One region of the Pantoea sp. ABR1s genome, then DNA from elsewhere that is predicted to be linked to it. Evidence: predicted binding sites of a transcription regulator. Region 1 holds the regulator's gene; the other holds the start of a gene.
The links. The regulator CRP, encoded in region 1, controls carbon source genes, mostly activating them, when cyclic AMP is high. The targets are predictions, from matches to a motif close to ATGTGANNNNNNTCACAT.

Region 1 (8,058 bases):
CGCCCACACCCCATTTTTCTTTCTCAACTGTCGGGCTGTTTTCGGGCTTACGCAGCACCGGGAACTCGACAAACAGCGTCATGATGAAGATCGCGACGTAGATAAAGCCGATGCAGACGTAGACCCAGTACCACGGCAGCTGACGCGCCAGCAGAATCCCCGCCAGCACCGGAAACAGCGTGCCCGCCATGCTGAAGAAGGAGTCGGTAAACAGCAGGCGCGAACCGCGCTGGCGGCCTTCATACATATGGGTGATCAGGAAGGTGCCGATCGACATAGTAATGCCGCTGACCACGCCCAGCACAAACATACAGAGCGAGAAGACGGTCAGATCGCGGCTGGTCATCAACCCGATTATCGCCAGTACCATCAGGACGAAGCCGAAAATCAGCTGACGCTTCAGTGGCACAATCACCATCAGCCAGGCGTTCAGGAAAACCGCCGCCAGGATGCCGCTGTTGAGGAAGGTGAAGGTATTACTCATGCTGGAGATGGGGATCTGGAAATCTTTTGCGATATCGCCCATTACCATGCCGGTAACAATCACCAGCGCGCCGGTAAGCGCGTAGGAGAAGAAGCTTATCCAGGTGAGGCCAATACGATTACGGTTTGTCATGTTCTGAACCTGTTGAGAACCGGGTGCCAAAAAGTGTCAGAAAGTGTAAACGGAACCGTGATCTTAATAAACAACCAGTGAAACCAGAGATCCATATTTCATGTGTTGTGTGATTTTAATCACGTAATTGCCGGGGTTTAACGTTTGCTCCCCTCATTTGCTGCCACAGCGTAAATATAGGTAAAACGCTGGCTCCTGGAATAGAGTCTCTTTACAATCAATCACGTTTTTGTGCCCGCTCTCCCAGGTAAGGAATCTTTCATGTTTAAACGTACTTTAACAGCGGCCATCACCCTGTTAGCGCTCTCTTCCGTTTCCGCCCAGGCGCTGGCTGCAAAAGGTGACACCCACGTTCTGCTCACCACCTCCGCCGGCAATATCGAACTCGAACTGAATAACCAGAAAGCGCCGGTTTCTGTGAAAAACTTCGTTGATTACGTCAACAACGGTTTTTACAACAACACCATTTTTCACCGCGTGATCCCGGGCTTTATGGTGCAGGGTGGGGGCTTCACTACGGACATGCAGCAGAAGCAGACTAACGCGCCGATCAAGAATGAAGCGGATAACGGCCTGCGTAACCTGCGTGGCACGATTTCCATGGCGCGTACCGCCGATAAAGACAGTGCGACCAGCCAGTTCTTCCTCAACGTCGCGGATAATGCATTCCTCGATCACGGACAGCGCGATTTTGGCTATGCCGTATTTGGTAAGATTGTGAAAGGTCAGGATGTGGTTGAAAAAATTTCTCAGGTACCGACCAAAGATGTGGGTCCTTACCAGAATGTTCCATCCAAACCGGTAGTTATCCTCTCCGCCAAAGTCCTGCCTTAAGTCCGTTCGTCGCCATCTGCGGATGGCGACCGCCTGCCGCATCCGGCAAAGCCAGAATTTGCTCTTATACTTAGGGCAAAAACCTGAGCAGGAGGCGGCATGGCGAACAAACTCACCGAAAAACAGAAGGTCACCCTGTGGCGACAGCGGCGTAGCGCCAGCTATCAGGCCAGCTGTCGGCTGGAAGGCTTCTCGCCAAATGAAACCAGCGTAAACAGCGATGATGCGGCCGCACGTCTGGCGTCACTGAGGAGGCAATATGGACTCTAATACCGCCGTCAGCCAGGATCCCTACCTGTGGCAGCATGACAATGTGCTGAAAAACCTGCCCGATATTCACGATGCCGCGCAGCTGCGTAAGGCGGAGCTGAGTTTTAGTGCGGCGCGTGCCGCCACGCTGGAGCTGGGCCCCCGTAATCCTGGACTGCCTTACCTGCGCCAGATCCACCGTACGCTGTTTCAGGACGTCTACAGCTGGGCTGGTGAACTGCGCACTATCGATATCTGGCGCGATGAGACGCCGTTCTGTCATTTCGAATATATCGAAAAGGAAGGTAACGCCCTGATGGCCGCGCTGGAGGAGGAGAAGGGCCTTGCTGACCTGCCACGTGACGCGTTTATTGAGCGTGTTGCCCACTACTACTGCGAAATCAATATGTTGCATCCTTTCCGCCACGGCAACGGTCGGGCGCAGCGGATTTTCTTTGAACAGCTGGCGCTGCATGCCGGTTATCTGCTCTCCTGGGAAGAGACTGACGCTGAAAGCTGGAAAGCGGCGAATCAGGCTGGTGTGGCCGGAGACCTGACTTTGCTGGAGCAGGTATTTGCGAAAGTGGTGAGCGAGGCGGCTTAACCGCGTAGAATAGCGGCGCGGGTAATTATTCTGGACTGGCCATGCTGCTGCTTATCGACAATTACGACTCCTTTACCTGGAATCTTTATCAATATTTCTGCGAGCTGGGCGCGCAGGTTCAGGTGGTGCGCAATGATGCCATCACGCTGGAGCAGATGGCGGCGTTACCGCTGACTCATCTGGTGATCTCCCCTGGTCCCTGCACGCCGTCGGAGTCAGGCATTTCGCTGGCGGCGATCCGGCATTTCGCCGGTCAGCTGCCGGTGCTGGGCGTCTGTCTGGGCCATCAGGCAATTGCGCAGGCGTATGGCGCGCAGGTCGTGCGTGCGCGTCAGGTGATGCACGGCAAAACCTCTGCGATTCAGCACACTGGCCAGGGCGTGTTCCACACTCTGAAAAATCCACTAACCGTGACCCGCTACCATTCGCTGATTGTACAGCGCGACTCCCTGCCAGATGCCTTCGAGGTGACTGCCTGGACGGTGCGTGACGGCGAGCCTGACGAAATTATGGGATTCCGCCATAAAACCCTGGCGCTGGAAGGCGTGCAGTTCCATCCCGAAAGCATTCTCAGCGAGCAGGGACATCAGCTGCTGCGCAATTTCCTTGAGCAATAAGTTGCCTTTGAGTGATTTTTTATGCATATTTTGTGATTATTATTTCAAAGTTGCACATCAATCATCTAAATGGGGTCATCAATGGCAGCGGAAAAAATTGCGGTCACGCGGGAGACGTTCGATAACGTTATTTTGCCTGTTTATGCACCTGCGCAGTTCGTGCCGGTAAAAGGCAAGGGCAGTCGTGTATGGGATCAGCAGGGCAAAGAGTATATCGATTTCTCAGGTGGTATCGCCGTCACCGCACTTGGACACTGCCATCCTGCGCTGGTGGAGACGCTGAAAAGTCAGGGCGAGACGCTGTGGCACACCAGCAACGTCTTCACCAACGAACCGGCGCTGCGTCTTGCCAGTAAGTTAATTCAGGCGACCTTTGCCGAGCGGGTCTTCTTCGCTAACTCCGGGGCCGAAGCCAACGAGGCCGCCTTTAAGCTGGCGCGCTACTACGCCTGCAAACGTCACAGCCCATTCAAAAGTAAGATTATCGCCTTTCATAACGCCTTTCATGGCCGGACGCTGTTTACCGTCACGGTCGGCGGACAGCCAAAATATTCTGATGGGTTCGGGCCTAAACCGGCGGATATCGTCCATGTGCCGTTCAATGATCTGAACGCAGTAAAAGCGGTCATTGACGATCACACCTGCGCCATTGTGGTTGAACCGATTCAGGGTGAGGGCGGCGTCGTGCCCGCAACGCAGGAATTTATGCAGGGACTGCGTGAGCTTTGCGATCAGCATCAGGCGCTGCTGGTGCTGGATGAAGTGCAGAGCGGCATGGGGCGCAGCGGCAAGCTGTTCGCCTATGAGCATTATGGCATCCAGCCCGATATTCTGACCTCAGCCAAAGCGCTGGGCGGCGGTTTCCCGGTCAGCGCCATGCTGACCACTAACGAGATCGCCTCGACCATGGCGCCGGGCGTGCATGGCACCACCTATGGCGGCAATCCACTCGCCTGCGCCATCGCCGAAACTGCGCTCGATATTATCAATACGCCGGAGGTGCTGGCAGGCGTTGAGACACGTCGTCAGCACTTTGTCACGGCGCTGCAGGCCATCGATGCGAAGTATGATCTCTTCAGCGATATTCGCGGCAAGGGTCTGCTGATTGGCGCGGCGCTGAAACCGCAGCATGCCGGTAAAGCACGCGACATCCTGAATGCCGCGGCCGCAGAAGGCGTGATGGTGCTGGTTGCCGGCACTGACGTGATGCGTTTTGCCCCGTCACTGATCATTGAGCCTGCCGACATCGAAGAGGGCATGAGCCGCTTCGCCACGGCCGTCGGCAACGTGCTCAACGGCTAGCTTAGTTTTTACGTAAGCGTCTGATCAGCCAGCGGCCATGTTGCGGCCGCTGGTTCCACGCCAGCGATGAAATGGTGTACATCACGCTCAGATGATCGAGAATGCGCCGCACATGCTGCTCCACCACCGTGATCGGTCCCTCACTGATGTTCTCCAGCTCATCCAGCAGGTTAACCTGTGAGCTTTCACCATCATATTCCAGCCGCTGCTGACACCGCTGCAGCGCGATTTCACAGGATTGCAGGTAACGCTCAGCCAGCGAGGCAGTGAGCATGGTGTGCTCCCGCGCCAGAATCGTCATGGCGTTGATATGCTCGACGATAAACTGACTGTGCGTGACCCAGAGCCGCATATCACTCAGATAGCGGGAGTTGAACGCGGGTTCCTGCATCGCCTGATTCAGTGAGTTAAACAGCGCATTGTGTGCCTGATTGACCTTCACGCGCTGATAAGCCAGTTTCTCTGGTGACTGTTCGTCACCCAGCAACAGCCGCAGCGCATCCTGATAGGTTTCCAGTGCGTCATGGGCGTTCTGCCGCAGTAAGCCGCTCTGCCACTGCGGCCACAGCCACAGCATCCCGCCAAAGGCGATCAGACAACCCATCAGCGTATCCATGAGTCGCGGCAGCAGAAACTGCGCGCCATTCAGCGACAGCAATTGCAGCGAGTAAACCGCCGTGACCGTAAAGCCAATCATCGACCAGCCATAGAACTGGCGGGTAAAGCGATAGCTGATAAAAGTAATTGCCAGCATGATCAGCAGCACCAGCGACTCCGGCACCGCCATGCGCAGCGTGGCGGCCGCGATCACCAGACCGGCAAAAGTGCCCAGCGCCCGGTGCTGAATGCGGACACGGGTAGCGCTGTAGCCGTTCTGGCTGACGAACATGATGGTCATCAGGATCCAGTAGGGTTTGGGGATGTTGAAGAACAGCGCCAGCGCGCTGCCCAGCATCAGCATCACCGCAAAGCGGCCGGCAGTGCGCAGGGCCGATGAGCGAAACGAGAGATAACTGCGCAGCGCCGGTAACAGCGGCAGACGGCGCTGGCGGTCAGCCATCAGATCGCGCTGATAAAGGGGTTTCTGGGTGCGCAGGACCCGCGCGATGCGGTTGAAGTGGTAAAGGCAGAAGTTACCCACCGGATTGTCGGGATGCTGATGGGCGATTTTCTCCAGCGCGCCGAGCTGTTTATCCATCGCAAAGCGATCGGGTAGCTGGTGATAGAGAATGTTATCCGCCAGCACCCGCAACCGGGCCGAGATGGTTTTGGCATTCCAGCGGATCACCGCTTCGGCGTGGCTCTGTTCGACCAGCTTCTGCACCTCTTCCGGCCGATGCAGGCTGACCGAGATATGTTCCTGCAGATCCAGCGCCACCTGAAAGGCGCGCGTCAGCCGTTTATGGCTGTGATCGCGGCTTGCCGACAGCATATGCATCTGCTGATAACAGGTGTTAATCAGATCGACCACTTTCTGCTGACGAGCCAGCAGCGGCGGCAGCGCCTTTTCCGGATCGGTCAGCTGCGTCAGCAGGGTATATTTTGCGTCGCAGTAGTTAGCCAGCTCGCGATAGATCAGGCTCAGGCTTTCGCGCATTGGCTGCTCTTTCCACAGCCAGAACCAGAACCAGTTAAAGAGCCCGTACCATAGCGTGCCGCCGATATAGAGCAGCGGGGGAACATAGATTGGCATGCGGCCAATCAGGCTCAGGGTAAAGATGGCGGCAATCAGGGTGCCGGGCAGCAGACGACCATGCAGCGGGCTGATCTCCCCGGTAACGCCGAGCAATAAGGGCATGGCAAACAGAATCAGCGGCAGCGGAATAGCATGCAGGGTGAGCCACTGCATCAGAAAGCTGCCGAGGGCAAACAGGCTGCCGCCAACAATCAGGCGTTTGAAGAAGCGTTTATGCGGGGTATCCAGACCGGCGATGTTGCAGCAGGCGGGCACTAATGAGAACAGCAGACCTTTTTGCAGGTCGCCAGCCAACCAGCCCAGCGCCACCGGCAGACAGAGCACCAGCGTTTGCCGCAAGGCGTAGTTAACTTCAGGATGGTAAATAATTCGACGCCACATCGGCCCAACACAAACAATAACGGCGTGATGTTGCCATCACGCCGTGGGTGACAGGAATTAGCGGGTGCCGTAAACGACGATGGTTTTGCCGTGTGCGGAGATCAGGTTCTGATCTTCCAGCATCTTCAAAATACGGCCCACGGTTTCACGTGAACAACCAACAATCTGGCCAATTTCCTGACGAGTGATTTTAATTTGCATGCCGTCGGGATGCGTCATGGCATCTGGCTGCTTCGCCAGGTTGAGCAGGGTCTGTGCAATGCGTCCGGTTACGTCGAGGAAAGCGAGGTTACCCACTTTTTCAGACGTCACCTGCAGGCGACGCGCCATCTGCGATGAGAGTCGCATCAGGATGTCAGGGTTAACCTGGATCAGCTGACGGAATTTCTTGTAAGAAATCTCCGCCACTTCGCACGCGCTTTTCGCACGTACCCAGGCGCTGCGCTCCTGGCCTTCTTCGAACAGGCCAAGTTCACCAATAAAATCGCCCTGATTCAGGTAGGAAAGAATCATCTCTTTGCCTTCTTCATCTTTAATCAGAACCGCAACGGAACCTTTCACGATGTAGTAAAGCGTTTCTGCTTTTTCACCTTGGTGAATCAGCGTACTTTTGGATGGATACTTGTGAATATGGCAATGGGACAGGAACCATTCGAGTGTAGGGTCTGTTTGCGGTTTGCCGAGAACCATTCGCTATTATCCTCTGTTGTAATCGTGCCCAAAATACAGGGGGCAGTTTTCCCTGTCAGGCGGTGAAAGCTTCAAGCGTTTCCATTTCAGGAAATTATTCGGGCCGCATCAGGCGCAGTGCGCATCATCCTTCCCGGCTTCGTCATCGGGTGACGAAAAATATTTTCAGCACTGTTTGTAGCACAGCTTTTGCCGACTGTCTTCTGTTGTCTCGCTTCAGCTACGGGCGGATTTCTCTGGATTGCTGTTTACCAGGCGAAAGCGTACTCTGGCGACAAAACAGCGTATTCCGGAGCAAAAATCATGCAGGCAAGAGTGAAATGGGTAGAAGGGCTGACATTCCTCGGAGAATCCTCATCCGGCCATCAGATACTGATGGATGGAAATTCGGGTGATAAAGCGCCCAGCCCAATGGAGATGGTGCTGATGGCGGCGGGCGGATGCAGCGCGATTGACGTGGTATCAATTCTGCAAAAAGGCCGAAACGATGTGGCTGATTGTGAAGTAAAACTGACCTCAGAACGTCGTGAAGAGGCGCCGCGAATCTTTACGCACATCAACCTGCATTTTATCGTGAGTGGCAAAGCCCTCCAGGATAAAGCGGTCTCACGCGCTGTTGATCTTTCTGCTGAAAAATATTGCTCTGTGGCCATCATGCTGGGTAAAGGCGTCAACATTACCCATAGCTATGAAGTGATCGAACTTTAGTACCAGCAGGGATCTTTTAAGGTCGCGGGCAAAATCTGTCGTGCTCTGCTGTCAGACTGTGCCTGCGCTGGGAACCGGGTCAGATCGGAAAGACGCAAAACCGCCATCCATGGCCGCTCGGCCCGCGCCGTCCCTGGCGCGGGACGCTTTCCTCTTCTGACCCGGTACCCTGCGTGTTAAGCTTTTTCGCTGCTGTCAGATTCATCCTGCATTGGCATTAGTCTGGAAAGGCTCTTTTGGCCTCTTACTCTATTCGTTTGCCTTCCATCAGCCGCTTCACCAGCGGACCCATGATCAACTCCATCGCCAGACCCATTTTGCCGCCAGGCACCACCAGCGTATTGATGTGCGAGATAAACGA
Region 2 (8,058 bases), 570 kb from region 1:
TCTGATCAGCCGTCGTCCACTGCGCATCGGCTATATCTTCAGTGCACTGCTGGCTGTGGCAGGTGCGGCCATTATTCGCTATGACAAAGTCAGCGATCATTTCTGGTTTGGTCTGCTGTTAGTGCAACTGGCAAATATCTGCTTTGCGGCGGGAATGGTGGGCTATAAGCGTCTGCAGGAGACCCGCCCGATGCCGCAGCACACGGCCTTCTCCTGGTTCTATCTGGGTGCAGTGTTGATTGCGGTGATCGCCTGGTGTGCCTGGGGCAATCCACAGAAGTTGCCGACCACCTCATTGCAGTGGGGCATTCTGGTCTGGCTGGGCATTGCGGCTTCCGGTCTCGGCTATTTTATGTGGAATTATGGTGCGACCCAGGTCGATGCCGGCACGCTGGGCATTATGAATAACATGCACGTTCCTGCCGGGCTGCTGGTGAATCTGGCTATCTGGCAGGAGAAACCGCACTGGCCAAGCTTTATTGCGGGCGCGCTGGTGATCCTCGCCTCGTTGTGGGTGCATAAGCGCTGGGTGGTGGGGCGCGGTGACCGATCATAAACAGGGCTGTTGCATGGGTGCGGCCTCCCGGGCTGGCGCGTCCGATCGCGAAGGAATCTCACATCCCTGTGGATCGGCCGGGCCATCCCTGGCCCGGACGCTTCGCTCTTCAGACGCGCCAGCCCTGGAGACTTAACAGCATCATCGCAGTTGAACCAGGGGCTCAGAGCGAATATGAAGGAGGGTATGGAGCGCTGAAACGTAGAGCATTCGCGATGGAGCTGGCGTGTGCGATCGCGAAGGAATCTTCCAGGATGGTTCAGAAATGCTCCCGGCGCTTTTTTCCCCTGCGACGAAGGCTCTACCGATGACCCGCTTTCACTCCCCAGGGCTGGCCTGGTGTTGCTAATTAAAAAGCCATGAAGAAGCTTAAGGGAAGAGGTGGCGCAACTGAGGAGCAAAGCGTCCGAGCCAGGGATGGCGAGGCCGTGCTGCATGGATGCAGGCTTTCTTTGCGATCAGATGCGCCACTTCTGACCACGCAGGTACCCGAAGCGTTCAGCCACAGACGTTAAGCAGGCTTTTCACTCTTAGGACGCTGAATCATCGCCAGCCCTTTCAGGAAGTTACGCAGAATCTGATCGCCGCATTCGCGATAGTTCTTATGATCAGGTTTGCGGAAAATCGCACCAATCTCAGCCTGTGAAACGGTAAAATTCACGCGTTTCAGTACATCAGGAATGTCGGTGGTTTTCAGATCAAAAGCGATACGCAGCTTTCTCATGAAGATGTTATTGGTCATCTTGCGCTCAATCGACGGCGCGGGCGCATCTTCACTTTTGCCGCGACGGTAGAAGATCAGGCCATTCAGGAAATAACCCATCAGCACATCGGGGCAGGGACGGAACGCAGCATCGTCATCTTTTTTCAGCCACGCCTGAATATCCGCCAGCGGCACGTCACATTGCGCCAGCGCAAAAATCTCCACCATTTTGGCATCGCTCAGGTTGAGCATATAGCGCACGCTGCGCAGAATATCATTGTTAGTCATGGTGAAATCTTCTCGTGGTCAGTCGACAGGCTGCGCATTATAGGGGATTTTGCCCGCCTTCGCGCAGGTTTGTGCCCGCCAGATTATCGCTGCAACACCGCACCGGGCAGCGCGGCGTCGCGCACAAAAGGCAGATGCTCACAGGCGTGCTGACGGGCAAAGCGGATAAACGCTTCCAGCACTGGCTGACGTTGCTCCCCTTCGCGCACGGCCGCATAAAGACGGCTCCACAGGCCATCGCCCAGCGTGCGGGTGACCACCAGACCCTGCTTCTCAAAACTCTCCACCACCCAGTGCGGCAGCGCGGCAATCCCCATACGTGCCGAGACCATCTGAATCATCAGCAGGGTGTTATCCACACTTTTCAGTGCCGGACTGACGCCTGCGGGCTGCAGGAAGTGACGCCAGATATCCAGACGCTGACGCTGCACCGGATAGATCATCAACACCTCATCGGCTAGATCTTCCGGCGAAATCTGCTCAACCTGCGCCAGCGGGTGATCCGTTGCCAGCACCAGCCGCACTTCATAATCAAACATCGGGGAATAGAACAGACCCGAGCGCGCCAGGATATCGGAGGTCAGCACCACATCCAGCTCACCCTGTTGCAGGGCGGGTTGAGGATCAAAGGTCACGCCCGATTTGAAATCCATCACCACCTGCGGCCAGCTCTGACGGAATTTATCCAGCGCGGGGGTCAGCCACTGAATGCAGCTATGGCACTCTATTGCCACCCGCAGCGTGGTCTGATGTGGCTCATGGCAGGCCTGCAATGCCTGCTGAATCTGCGGCAGCACCTGCTCTGCCAGCTGCAGCAGAATATCGCCCTGCGGCGTAAAGCGCAGCGGCTGACTTTTACGCACGAACAGGCGGAATCCAAGCCGCTGCTCCAGATCGCTGAACTGATGAGACAACGCCGATTGCGTCTGATGAAGCTGGGCCGCCGCCGCCGCCAGCGATCCCGTATTGCGCAGAGCCTGAAGCGTCCGCAGGTGCTTGAGTTCGATCATGAGAGTCCTTCACATCGAAAATGAACATATTGCGCTTGAGCAATATACAGTACCCGCAGAGTATAGCAGTGTAAACATCTGGACGGCTAAACATCTTTGGCTGCCCATTTAAGCCAAAGTGAAAGATTATCTGGAGAACAGCACATGACTATCCTGAACCATACCCTCGGCTTTCCCCGTATTGGCCTGCGCCGTGAACTGAAAAAAGCGCTGGAGAGTTACTGGGCTGGCGACAGCACGCAGCAGACGTTACTGGCGACGGGCCGTGAGCTGCGTGCGCGACACTGGCAACAACAGAAAGAGGCGGGCGTCGATCTGCTGCCTGTCGGCGATTTCGCCTGGTATGACCATGTGCTGACCACCAGCCTGATGCTGGGCAACGTGCCCGCGCGTCATCAGAACAAAGCAGGTACTGTGGACCTCGACACCCTGTTCCGCCTGGGACGCGGTCGTGCGCCGACCGGCGAGCCTGCGGCGGCGGCAGAAATGACCAAATGGTTTAACACCAACTATCACTACATGGTGCCGGAGTTTACCCAAGGGCAGACGTTTAAACTGACCTGGACCCAACTGCTGGACGAGGTGGATGAGGCACTGGCGCTGGGACACAACATCAAGCCAGTACTGCTGGGGCCGGTGACGTATCTGTGGCTGGGTAAAGTGAAGGGTGAGCCGTTTGAACGTCTGTCACTGCTGGAGGGGATTCTTCCGGTCTATCAGCAGGTGCTGGCGGAACTGGCTAAGCGCGGCATCGAATGGGTACAGATTGATGAACCCGCTCTGGCACTGGAGCTGCCGCAGACGTGGCGCGAAGCCTTCCAGCTGGCCTATGACGCACTGCAGGGTCACAGCAAACTGCTGCTGACCACCTATTTTGACAGCATCGGCCAGAACATTGATGTGATTCGTTCGCTGCCGGTGCAGGGGCTGCATGTCGATTTGGTCCATGGTCGTGATGATATTCAGCAACTGAATCAGCAACTGCCCGCCAGCTGGCTGCTGTCGCTCGGCGTGATCAACGGACGCAACGTCTGGCGCGCCGATCTGAGCCGCTGGTTCAGCCGCTTGCAACCGCTGACGAGAGCGCGTGAACAGGTGTGGATCGGCTCCTCCTGCTCGCTGCTGCATAGCCCTATCGACCTGAGCGTCGAGACCCGTCTGGATGATGAAGTCAAAAGCTGGTTCGCCTTTGCGCTGCAGAAATGTGCCGAGCTATCACTGCTGAGTCAGGCACTCAACAACAACGATGCGACGGCGCTGGAAGCCTGGAGCGCACCGGTACACGCCCGCGCTCACTCCCGCCGCGTGCATAATGCGGCGGTGGGCCAGCGTCTGCAGGCCATTACCTCACAGCACAGTGAACGCCAGAGCGCTTATCCGGTGCGGGCGGTCCTGCAGCGTCAGCGTTTCAATCTGCCAGCCTGGCCTACCACCACCATCGGCTCTTTTCCGCAGACCACTGAAATTCGCGGCCTGCGCCTCGACTTTAAACAGGGCCGGCTCGACAGCAACCATTACCGCACCGGCATCGCGGAGCATATTAAGCAGGCGATTCTCGAACAGGAGCGGCTGGGGCTGGATGTGCTGGTGCACGGTGAAGCGGAACGTAACGACATGGTTGAGTACTTCGGCGAACATCTGGAGGGGTTTGTCTTCACACAGAATGGCTGGGTTCAGAGCTACGGTTCACGCTGTGTGAAACCGCCTGTCATTATTGGCGATGTCAGTCGTCCGGAGGCGATCACCGTTGAGTGGGCCAGATATGCCCAGTCGCTGACCGATAAACCGGTAAAAGGGATGCTGACCGGCCCGGTAACCATCCTCTGCTGGTCATTCCCGCGTGAAGATGTGTCACGCGAAACCATCGCGAAACAGATCGCGCTGGCGCTGCGTGATGAAGTCGAAGACCTGGAGAAGGCGGGCATCGGGATTATCCAGATTGATGAGCCTGCGCTGCGTGAAGGTCTGCCACTGCACCAGTCTGAATGGGCCGCCTACCTGAACTGGGCGGTGGAGGCCTTCCGACTGAATGCGGCGATGGCGCGGGATGAAACCCAGATTCACACCCATATGTGTTACTGCGAATTTAACGACATTATGGACGCTATCGCGGCGCTGGATGCCGATGTGATCACCATCGAAACCTCGCGATCTGACATGGACCTGCTGGAGGCGTTTGAGAACTTCGACTACCCGAATGAAATCGGTCCCGGCGTCTACGACATCCATTCGCCTAATGTCCCCAGCGTGGAGTGGATAGAAGCACTGTTGCTAAAGGCGGCGAAACGCATTCCGGAAGCGCGTCTGTGGGTGAACCCGGACTGCGGTTTGAAAACACGGGGCTGGACGGAAACGCGTCAGGCGCTGGCGAACATGGTGACGGCAGCGAAGAAATTGCGTGGAGAAACGGCGTAGGGAATCGGGTCTGGTGGGGCGAAAAAATCAGGGGCGCATAAGCACCCCTTTTTCATTTACTGCGATGCAACACCATACTGCCTGAACCAGGCCAGCATCCGCTGCCAGCCATCATTGGCAGATTCAGCATGGTAGCTTGCACGATAGTCAGCATTAAAGGCATGGCCCGCTTCGGGATAGACGATGATCTCTGCGGTTGCATTGGCGGCATGCAGTGCCTGACGCATCTGCTCGACGCTCTCCAGCGGGATACCCTCATCCTGGCCACCATACAAACCTAATACTGGCGCATTCAGATCGACCGCAATATCAATAGGATGCTTCTGCTGCTTCAGCGTGCGCTCACCGGTCAGTCGTCCATACCACGCCACGGCGGCGCGCAGTTGCGGGTTATGCGCGGCGTAGAGCCAGCTGATTCGGCCACCCCAGCAAAAACCGGTGATGCCCATGCGACGAATATCGCCGCCGTTGCGTGCGGCCCAGTTGGCGGCATGATCGAGATCGGCCAGCACCTGGCTGTCAGGCACTTTGCTGACCAGCTCGCTGAACAGCGTCGGGATATCATTATACTCAGCGGGATCGCCCTCGCGGAAATAGAGCTCAGGCGCAATCGCCAGATAGCCTTCCAGCGCCAGGCGGCGGCAGATATCCCTGATGTGTTCATGCACACCAAAGATCTCCTGCACGACCAGTACGACTGGCCACGGGCCTTCCGCTGACTGGGGTTTTGCAAAGAATGCCGGCATATTTTCGCCCTGGCTGGGCACTGAGGTTTCACCCGCCTGAATCGCCGGGCTGTCGGTAATGATGGTGGTGGAGGCGGTGGGCTGCACGGCAGGGGCAAAGCCGCCCGTCGCCGGTTTTTGTGCCATATTATCACTGGGTTTCATTATTCTCTCCGTGCAAGCATTTGCGCAATCACGTAACTATAGCCTGGCCGGAAAGCGTATGCGCCAGGTGTCGGGTCACAGAATCAGCAGCGAATAAAATCATCCTCCTCTTTAACATTGCGCTGACCCTGACACAGCCCCACTGAGAGCTATCCGCACCCGGAAGATGCTATTGTGTGATTGCTGTCACAATTTATCTTTCGGGAAATGTAACTTTCATTTTCTTAAGTGAATGTTGTCACATATTTATTGGGCGTGCTGGCGTAGAGTGGCGCGCTACCTTCCCTTAACAGGAGTCTGAAAATGACACAGTCTGACGTTTTCCATCTTGGCCTGACCAAAGCCGATCTGCAGGGCGCCACCCTGGCGATTGTGCCGGGCGATCCGGAGCGCGTGAAGAAAATTGCCGGACTGATGGAAGATGCCACGCATCTCGCCTCACACCGTGAATTTACCTCCTGGCTGGCAAAAATTGATGGTAAGCCGGTCGTGGTCTGCTCAACCGGCATTGGCGGTCCGTCTACCTCGATTGCGGTCGAAGAGCTGGCACAGCTTGGCGTACGTACCTTCCTGCGTGTCGGTACCACGGGCGCTATCCAGCCGCATATCAATGTCGGCGATGTGCTGGTGACCACTGCGTCTGTTCGCCTGGACGGGGCCAGCCTGCATTTTGCGCCGATGGAGTTCCCGGCAGTGGCTGATTTCGCCTGCACCACCGCGCTGGTTGCCGCCGCAGAAGCTTGTGGCGCGAAAACGCATATCGGCATCACCGCCTCTTCTGACACCTTCTATCCGGGTCAGGAGCGCTACGACACCGTCTCGGGCCGCGTAGTCAGTCGCTTCAGGGGATCGATGAAAGAGTGGCAGGAGATGGGCGTTCTCAACTATGAGATGGAATCCGCTACACTGTTAACCATGTGCGCCAGCCAGGGTCTGCGAGCCGGCATGGTGGCGGGCGTGATTGTGAACCGCACTCAGAAAGAGATCCCGGATGCGGTCACCATGAAACAGACAGAAAGTGACGCAGTGAAGATTGTGGTCGAAGCGGCGCGTCGCTTACTATAACGACCGCGTCTGGCAGCAGGTTTTTTGTCCAGACTCAAAACCTGCTGCCGGTAGTAAACGGCGCGTAACATCAGTGAAACCTGAGAGTTTTTATGCGCAATACGATTCCCGTCCGACGTCCTGCCCCTGGTGCTAATCCGGCCGCACTCAAAGCCATGCTGGAACGCAGTGCCGAACGTTTCCGTGCCGCCATGCAACAGGGCGACTATGCGCTGGCCGCTCAATGCTGTGAAGAGGTATTGCGCACGATGCCCAATCAGATGCAGGTGCTGAGCGACTACGCGCTCTGCCTGCTGCGTCTGGGTCAGTACAATAAATCGTACAAAATCTACCAGAAGATTTATCAGTCGCCGCCCGCTGTGCAGGCTACCGCCTCTGAAACCTGGCTGGATGGCTTAACCGAAGTGTGTGGCTGGCTGGATAAAAAGGACGAGGTAGCGCGTCATGGGCTGGCCTCGCTGATGCGCTCTGATGCGCGTTTCAGTCAGGGGCAGCGCGCCACGTTTCCCGCTCCGCAACCGGAGCCTGTCGATCTCACTCATCCGCACCAGAATGTCATCGCTTTCTGCCTCTATGGCGATCAGCCGCGCTACTGTGAAACCTTAATCAAAAACGTTGAAGTGGCGCCTGAGCTCTATCCCGGCTGGGTCTGCCGCATCTATCTCGATGACAGCGTGCCGCAGCATGTCTGGCAGCGCCTTGACCAGCCGCACGTCCAGCTGATCGATATGTCTCACGAGAAAACGCTGTTTCCGACCCTGTGGCGTTTCCTGGTAATGGACGATCCGGGCGTGAAGCGTTTTATCGTGCGTGATGCCGACTCGCTGCTCTCGGAGCGCGAAGCGGCAGCGGTAAACGCCTGGCTGGCGTCGCCTTACTGGTTCCACCATATGCGTGACTACTTCTCCCATACTGAGCTGCTGCTGGCAGGGATGTGGGGCGGCTGTCACGGCGTCTTCCGGGATGTGGAACAGGCGATGCGCGATTTCATTGCGCAGTATCAGGGCAGCCAGCGCTTCACCGATCAATATTTCCTCAAGGTGGCGTTGTGGCCGACGGTGCGTGAAAGCCTCCTGAGCCACGATGAGTTGTTTCATTTTCATCAGGCCCAGCCGTGGCCTGACCATGCCC

Region 2: a site for CRP is predicted at 6,089-6,106, ahead of udp (uridine phosphorylase). Genes of this name have one in related genera too.

The regions. Positions count from the first base shown of each region.
Region 1 covers NZ_CM173823.1:419,092-427,149, forward strand. Annotated here, with positions in the region: gene tsgA (MFS transporter TsgA) at 1-616, opposite strand, end outside; gene ppiA (peptidylprolyl isomerase A) at 878-1,450, shown strand; gene ACXKZD_RS01940 (YhfG family protein) at 1,550-1,720, shown strand; gene ACXKZD_RS01945 (putative adenosine monophosphate-protein transferase Fic) at 1,710-2,303, shown strand; gene ACXKZD_RS01950 (aminodeoxychorismate/anthranilate synthase component II) at 2,345-2,920, shown strand; gene argD (bifunctional acetylornithine/succinyldiaminopimelate transaminase) at 3,002-4,222, shown strand; gene ACXKZD_RS01960 (YccS/YhfK family putative transporter) at 4,224-6,299, opposite strand; gene crp (cAMP-activated global transcriptional regulator CRP) at 6,357-6,989, opposite strand; gene ACXKZD_RS01970 (OsmC family protein) at 7,293-7,697, shown strand; gene ACXKZD_RS01975 (phosphoribulokinase) at 7,942-8,058, opposite strand, start outside.
Region 2 covers NZ_CM173823.1:3,910,664-3,918,721, reverse strand. Annotated here, with positions in the region: gene ACXKZD_RS18430 (carboxylate/amino acid/amine transporter) at 1-556, shown strand, start outside; gene ACXKZD_RS18425 (YehS family protein) at 1,068-1,547, opposite strand; gene metR (HTH-type transcriptional regulator MetR) at 1,631-2,557, opposite strand; gene metE (5-methyltetrahydropteroyltriglutamate--homocysteine S-methyltransferase) at 2,702-4,972, shown strand; gene ACXKZD_RS18410 (dienelactone hydrolase family protein) at 5,029-5,862, opposite strand; gene udp (uridine phosphorylase) at 6,166-6,927, shown strand; gene ACXKZD_RS18400 (tetratricopeptide repeat protein) at 7,020-8,058, shown strand, end outside.